2 regions of the Burkholderia sp. YIM B11467 genome follow, and region 2 is predicted to be linked to the other one. Evidence: predicted binding sites of a transcription regulator. Region 2 holds the regulator's gene; the other holds the start of a gene.

Region 1 (3,582 bases), on a different contig from region 2:
CTCGCGCTGCTCGCGGGCGCCGACCGCATCGAAGGCTGCCTGTTCGGCAACGGCGAGCGCACGGGCAACGTCGATCTCGTCACGCTCGCGCTGAACCTCTACACGCAGGGTATCGACCCGGGCCTCGATTTCTCCGACATCGACGCGGTGCGCCGCGTCGTCGAACGCTGCAACCAGATTCCCGTGCATCCGCGCCATCCGTACGCGGGCGACCTCGTGTTCACCGCGTTCTCGGGCTCGCACCAGGACGCGATCCGCAAGGGCTTCGCGCAGCAGCGCCCCGACGCGGTCTGGGAAGTGCCGTACCTGCCGATCGACCCGGCCGACCTCGGCCGCAGCTATGACGCGGTGATCCGCGTGAACAGCCAGTCCGGCAAGGGCGGCGCGACGTTCCTGCTCGAACGCGGGATGGGCTTCACACCGACGCGGCGCGTGCAGATCGAATTCAGTCACGCGGTGCAGACGCTCGCCGACACGTCCGGCGAGGAAGTGACGGGCGACGCGATCTGCGCGCTGTTCGCCCGCGAATTCTTCGAGACCGACGGCCCGGCCGCACGCCACGGCAGCAACGCGCGCTGGCGGAACCGCGAGATCGCGGCGGCGCCGGCGGCCGACGCGACGCCGGAGGACGCCGTGCGACGTTTGGCCGCGGCATTTGCGGCGGCCGCCGGCGCGTCGATCGACGTCGCGTCGTGCGAACACGCGCGCACGACGGACGGCCGGTTCGCGGTGTCGGTCGGCTGCCGGGTCGGCGATGCACCGCAGCGGCACGGCGTCGGCCTGCACGCGGAAGCGGCGAGCGCCGCGCTCGACGCGGTCGTCAGCGCGATCAACCGCTCGGCATGGCATTGCACGGACCGCCGCGCGGCGGCCTGACCGTCGGGCTTCGATTCAGGGTTCAAACGTCAGCGAACGGGGCGTGACCGCCCGTGCGCCGCGCGATCCGCGTCGCACGAGGCAACAAAAAGCGGCCCAGAAGGCCGCTTCGGTCGGGACATGAAAAAGAGCGCCACGCGCGCTCATGTCTCGGTCGCGCACCGCGTCGCCTGCCAGGCGAGCAGGCTCCAGCGGCCCTGCTCGTGGGTGTGGACCGACGTATAGGCAATCGGGAAGACCAGGCCGCCGTTGTTCGTTTCCATCTCGATCAACGCGCGCCCGGTGACGACGCAGGTTTCGTCGCCAACGGGCAACACGTCCTGCGACTGGATTTCGATCTGACGATAGCGGCGGCGGCCTGCGACGATGGCGTCGATGAACTGCTGCTTGGTTTCACGTTTGCCGTTGGTGTGAACAAAGAACACCTTGTCCGACAACAGCGCGTCGAGCGCCTCGCCGTCCCCGTCCACCATCGCTCGGAACCGATCGCGCTCGAGCGCGCGGATCGCATCGACCACCTTCGCCATCGCCTGACTCCTCGGCAACGCGCACGCCGTGCGCGGGCATGCGGATCAGAAGTTGTACTGCACGTAGAACTGGTGGAAATTTATACCAGGATTCGGCTCTTTGATACCCGCGTTAGACACATGTTGAAAACGGTAACCGACCTGATATTGTTGCCGTTCTCCGAACTGCGCGCCGACACCCACGACGTCCACGAACTGGAACGAGGTCCCCAGCGAAAGATGGGTGGAGATCGTCGGCGAAGTCAGGAAGCGGATGCCGGCGCCGGCCTCGACGAACGGGCGCACTTGGCCCGCGCTCTTGATGAAGCGGAACATCGGCGTCGCGCCGATCTCGCCGAGTCCGCTGTGAACGTTGCCGCCCGTGTGCCAGTAACCGACGTGGCCTTCCATCACGAACGTGAAGTGCCAGCCGCCGATTTCCCACCAGTTCCAGCCCGGATCCCACACCACGCCGAGATCGGCCTTGTCGATCCCGTGACGATCCGAAAACCCGCCGCCCGCCTGGATCCCCCATCGATCCGCAAATGCCGCGCCCGATCCGCCCAGAAGTGACGCCGCCAGCATCGCGTGCAGCGCAAGCCGGCTGCGGGGCCGGCGATTCTTCTTATTGTTCATCTGACACTCCAACTTTTTGGGTTGAATGGAGCCGGCCGCACCGGCCTGGCCCGAGCGAACTGAATGGTATGGTAAAGGACTTTTCGGATCGGCATCACGAAGCGAAATGGCTTCCTTCCAAAACGACAAAAATCGAAATCGTCTACTGATTCCTATCAGAAACAACGGTTTACGGAACTTCGATCCGCCGCTTTGGTCGCAGATTAGACTATCGACTCGACTACTTCGATAGAAAACCGGGAACTCCGATGCCCACGCCCGCTCTAAGGAATTAGCACTCGGATTACGGGAGTGCTAAGATTGGCTCCGGTCTTTCATCCGAGACCCGGGGTTTGTCCCTGATTCCAAAGGAGTTTTTTAGTGAGCAACGCCCTGACCCTTCCGAACACCCTGAGCCCGACGCCGGCCAAGGCCGAATCGGCAGGCTCGCTGGCGCTCGCAGCTCAATCGATGTTGCCGGGCCAGCTGGGCAACATCGACGCGTATATCCAGGCCGTCAATCGCATTCCGCTGCTGACGCCGGAAGAGGAACGCCAGTACGCGACCGAATTCCGCGAAAACAACAACCTCGATTCGGCGCGCCGCCTCGTGCTATCGCACCTGCGGCTCGTCGTGTCGATCGCGCGCAACTATCTCGGCTACGGCCTGCCGCACGGCGACCTGATCCAGGAAGGCAACATCGGCCTGATGAAGGCCGTGAAGCGCTTCGATCCGGCCCAGAACGTGCGTCTCGTGTCGTACGCGATCCACTGGATCAAGGCCGAGATCCACGAGTACATCCTGCGCAACTGGCGCATGGTGAAGGTCGCGACGACGAAGGCGCAGCGCAAGCTGTTCTTCAACCTGCGCAGCCACAAGAAGAGCATGCAGGCGATGACGCCCGAGGAAATCGACGGCCTCGCACAGGAGCTCAACGTCAAGCGCGAAGACGTGTCCGAGATGGAAACGCGCCTGTCGGGCGGCGACATCGCGCTCGAAGGGCAGGTGGAAGACGGCGAGGAGTCGTACGCGCCGATCGCCTACCTGGCCGACTCGCATAACGAGCCGACCGCCGTGCTCGCCGCGCGTCAGCGCGACACGTTGCAGACTGACGGCATCGCGCAGGCGCTCGACGCGCTCGACGCGCGCAGCCGCCGCATCATCGAGGCGCGCTGGCTGCACGTCGACGACGACGGCTCGGGCGGCTCGACGCTGCACGATCTCGCCGCCGAGTTCGGCGTGTCGGCGGAACGTATCCGCCAGATCGAAGCGAGTGCGATGAAAAAGATGCGCACCGCCCTCGCCGAATACGCATAAATCCCCGACGATTTAGAGCGCCTCATCGAAAACCGCTGCCCGACCGGCAGCGGTTTTTTTTCGCCCGTCTTTTGCGCGCGCTTTTCACGCGCTTCTCCGTTCGTTTCTCCGCCGATTAATTGACCTGATTCATCAGGTATTAGGCTGTTTGCGGCCCCCTTCCGCATAACCTTGATCTGCCTCAAGTTTCGGCCCGCGTTTCGCGACGGTCTGCCGCAGCGCAGCACTCGGCATCGGAAAGCAGTCCTTTTAAAATTGGCATGTCCGG
Region 2 (3,582 bases):
CCGAGTTCGCGCAGTTGCGCGAGCGTCGCGCTGGTGCCGTTGATGAACGCGCGCGAACGGCCGTTCGCGTCGATCACGCGGCGCAGCATCACGGTGTCCTCGGCGTCGAACGCGTGTTCGTCGAGCCAGCGCACGACGCGGTCGTGCGGCGTGAATTCGGCCGTGATGTCGGCGCGGCCGCAGCCGGTGCGCACGACGCTCGCGTCGGAGCGTTCGCCCAGTGCGAGCGCGAGGGCGTCGATCAGGATCGATTTCCCGGCGCCGGTTTCGCCGGAAAACACGGAAAAGCCGCGGTCGAATTCGAGATCGAGCGCGGCGACGATGACGAAGTCGCGTATCGAGAGGTGGCGGAGCATGGTGTCGGGCGGAGGGGCGTCAGGACGCCTTGTCGTCTTCGTTCGATGCGTGTTCGTTCCAGTGCAGCTTCTTGCGCAGCGTCGTGTAGTAGCTGTAGCCGATCGGGTGCAGGAACGGCACCGTGTGCTTCGAGCGGCGCACCTCGATCGTGTCGTTCAGTTCGAGCGAGGTGAACGACTGCATGTCGAAGTTCACGTTGACGTCGCGCCCGCCGACGATCTGGATCGCGATCTTCGTGTCGTCCGGCAGCACGATCGGCCGGTTCGACAGCGCGTGCGGCGCGATCGGCACGAGCACGATGCCCTGCAGCTGCGGATGGAGGATCGGGCCGGCCGACGACAGCGCATAAGCGGTCGAGCCCGTCGGCGTGGCGACGATCAGGCCGTCCGAACGCTGGTTGTACATGTACCGGCCGTCGACCGACGCGCGCAGCTCGACCATCCCGGAGAAGCCGCTGCGGTTGACGACGACGTCGTTGAATGCGATCGCGTGGTAGATCGGTTCGCCGTCGCGCATGATCCGCGCCTCGAGCAGCGAGCGCTCTTCGCGCTCGAACTTGCCCGACAGCATCACGGGGACGAGCGCGTGCATGTCGGCGGCCGCGATGTCCGTGATGAAGCCGAGCCGCCCGTGGTTGATCCCGATCAGCGGCGTCCGGTACGGCGCAAGCTGGCGGCCGATGCCGAGCATCGTGCCGTCGCCGCCCAGCACGACCGCCACGTCCGCACGCGCCCCGATTTCGGCCGGGGTGAGCGCCGGATAACCGGTGATGCCGAACTCGCGCGCGGTATCGCCTTCGAAGACGACCTCGAAGCCCAGCTTCGCGAGGCTGGCAGCCAGGGTGGCGAGCGGCTCGGCGATGCCGGGCGTGTTGCTCCGGCCGACGAGCGCGACAGTATTGAACTGATTACCGGTTTTCATGCCGGCATTACACCATAGCTCGTTGACGAAAAGAACCGGCTGTGCACCGGTGGGGCCGGATCGGGCCGGCCCGCGCAATGGCGGCCGACGCCACTCGCCGCGGTCGCGCGGTTGCGCTAAAATTTTCCACCATGCTAGATCCTCGCGCACGAACCCTCCTGAAAACCCTGATCGAACGGTATATCGCCGACGGTCAGCCAGTCGGATCGCGCACGTTGTCCCGTTATTCCGGGCTCGAGCTGAGCCCGGCGACGATCCGCAACGTGATGTCCGACCTGGAGGAGCTCGGCCTCGTGTCGAGCCCGCACACGTCGGCCGGCCGCGTGCCGACGCCGCGCGGCTACCGGCTGTTCGTCGACACGATGCTCACGGTCGAGACGCCGATCGACGCCGAGGCCGTCGCGCGGCAGGTGCAGAACACGCTGCAGGCCGGCGAGCCGCAGCAGCGGGTGGTCGCCGCCGCGGCGAGCGTGCTGTCGAACCTGTCGCAGTTCGCGGGCGTCGTGCTGACACCGCGTCGCAGCCACGTGTTCAAGCAGATCGAGTTCATGCGGCTGTCGGACAAGCGCATCCTGCTGATCATCGTCACGCCCGAGGGCGACGTGCAGAACCGGATGCTCGCGACGCCGCGCGACTACTCGCCGTCGCAACTCACCGAGGCGTCCAACTACATCAACGCGCATTTCGCCGGCCTGTCGTTCGACGAGGTGCGCCGCCGCCTGCGCGACGAGATCGACCAGTTGCGCGGCGACATGACCGCGCTGATGCATCTGGCGGTGACGGCCAGCACCGAGGTGCCCGACACCGAGGACACCGTGCTGATTTCCGGCGAGCGCAACCTGCTCGAGGTGGCGGACTTGTCGTCCGACATGGCGCGGCTGCGCAAGCTGTTCGACGTGTTCGACCAAAAGACGGGCCTCCTGCAACTGCTCGACGTGTCGAGCCACGCCCAGGGCGTGCAGATCTTCATCGGCGGCGAATCGACGCTCGTGCCGATCGAGGAAATGAGCGTCGTCACCGCGCCTTACGAGGTGAACGGGCAGATCGTCGGCACGCTCGGTGTGATCGGCCCGACCCGGATGGCGTACAACCGCGTGATTCCGATCGTCGACATCACCGCGCGCCTGCTGTCGCTGACGTTGAGCCAGCAGTAGCACACCCGATCCCGCCCCGTCATCGTGCCGCGGCGCCGTGCGTGCCGACAGTCGGCCGAACGGTACGGGGCGGCCCGCTATAATTGAGAGCCGTCCGGTCCCGTGCCCTGAGCACGTTCTTGCCCATGCGTTTCGATCTTGAGCCGCCTTCGAGCATCGCGGCCGCCCACCGCATCGGCGTGCTGCTGATCAATCTCGGCACGCCCGACGCGCCCACGCCGCGCGCAGTACGGCGCTATCTGGCCGAATTCCTGTCGGATCCGCGGGTCGTCGAAATTCCGCAGGTCGTCTGGCAGGTGCTGCTGCGCACGCTGATCCTGCCGCTGCGCGGCCGCGCGTCCGCGAAGAAATACGCGGCCGTCTGGATGCCGGAGGGCTCGCCGCTGCGCGTGCACACCGAGCGCCAGACCGACGGCGTGCGGCACCTGCTCGTGTCGAACGGCTATCACGTGCTCGTCGACTACGCGATGCGCTACGGCAGCCCGAACATTGCGCACGCGCTCGCGCAGTTCAAGCGCTCGGGCGTCGAGCGCGTGCTGCTGATGCCGATGTATCCGCAATACTCGGCGTCGACCACGGCCACCGCGTTCGATGCCGCATTCGACGCGCTCGCGCGCATGCGCAACCAGCCGGAGGTGCGCACGGTGCGGCACTACGCCGACCATCCGGCCTATATCCACGCGCTTGCCGAGCAGGTGCGCCAGTACTGGGCGCAGCACGGCCGGCCCGACTTCGCGGCGGGCGACAAGCTCGTGCTGAGCTTTCACGGCGTGCCGAAGCGCACGCTCGACCTCGGCGACCCGTATCACGACCAGTGCCAGCAAACAGGCGCGCTGCTGATGGCCGCGCTCGGGCTGTCGACGACCGAATGCCGCGTCACCTTCCAGTCGCGCTTCGGCAAGGCCGAATGGCTGCAGCCGTACACCGCGCCGACGCTGCGCGAGTTCGGCGAGGCAGGCGTGCGGCGGGCCGACGTGTTCTGTCCCGGTTTCACGGCCGATTGCCTGGAGACGATCGAGGAGATCGGCATGGAAGTGCGCGACGAGTTCCTCGCCGGCGGCGGCAAGGCGTTCCACCGCATTCCGTGCCTGAACGGCGCACCCGCGTGGCTCGGCGCGATCGGCGAGATCGTCGCCGAGAACCTGCAGGG

The links. Region 2 encodes HrcA, which represses chaperone genes, less so after heat shock. Its sites were predicted from a motif close to TTAGCACTCNNNNNNNNNGAGTGCTAA; they were not measured.
Region 1: a site for HrcA is predicted at 2,290-2,316, ahead of rpoH (RNA polymerase sigma factor RpoH). Genes of this name have one in related genera too.

Annotation. Positions count from the first base shown of each region.
Region 1 is NZ_JBQVSQ010000007.1:41,174-44,755, forward strand. Features, by position in the region: gene leuA (2-isopropylmalate synthase) at 1-876, shown strand, start outside; gene ACTRWB_RS23470 (nuclear transport factor 2 family protein) at 1,020-1,403, opposite strand; gene ACTRWB_RS23475 (acyloxyacyl hydrolase) at 1,449-2,018, opposite strand; gene rpoH (RNA polymerase sigma factor RpoH) at 2,379-3,314, shown strand.
Region 2 is NZ_JBQVSQ010000003.1:535,879-539,460, reverse strand. Features, by position in the region: gene recN (DNA repair protein RecN) at 1-356, opposite strand, end outside; gene ACTRWB_RS14475 (NAD kinase) at 376-1,278, opposite strand; gene hrcA (heat-inducible transcriptional repressor HrcA) at 1,410-2,432, shown strand; gene hemH (ferrochelatase) at 2,558-3,582, shown strand, end outside.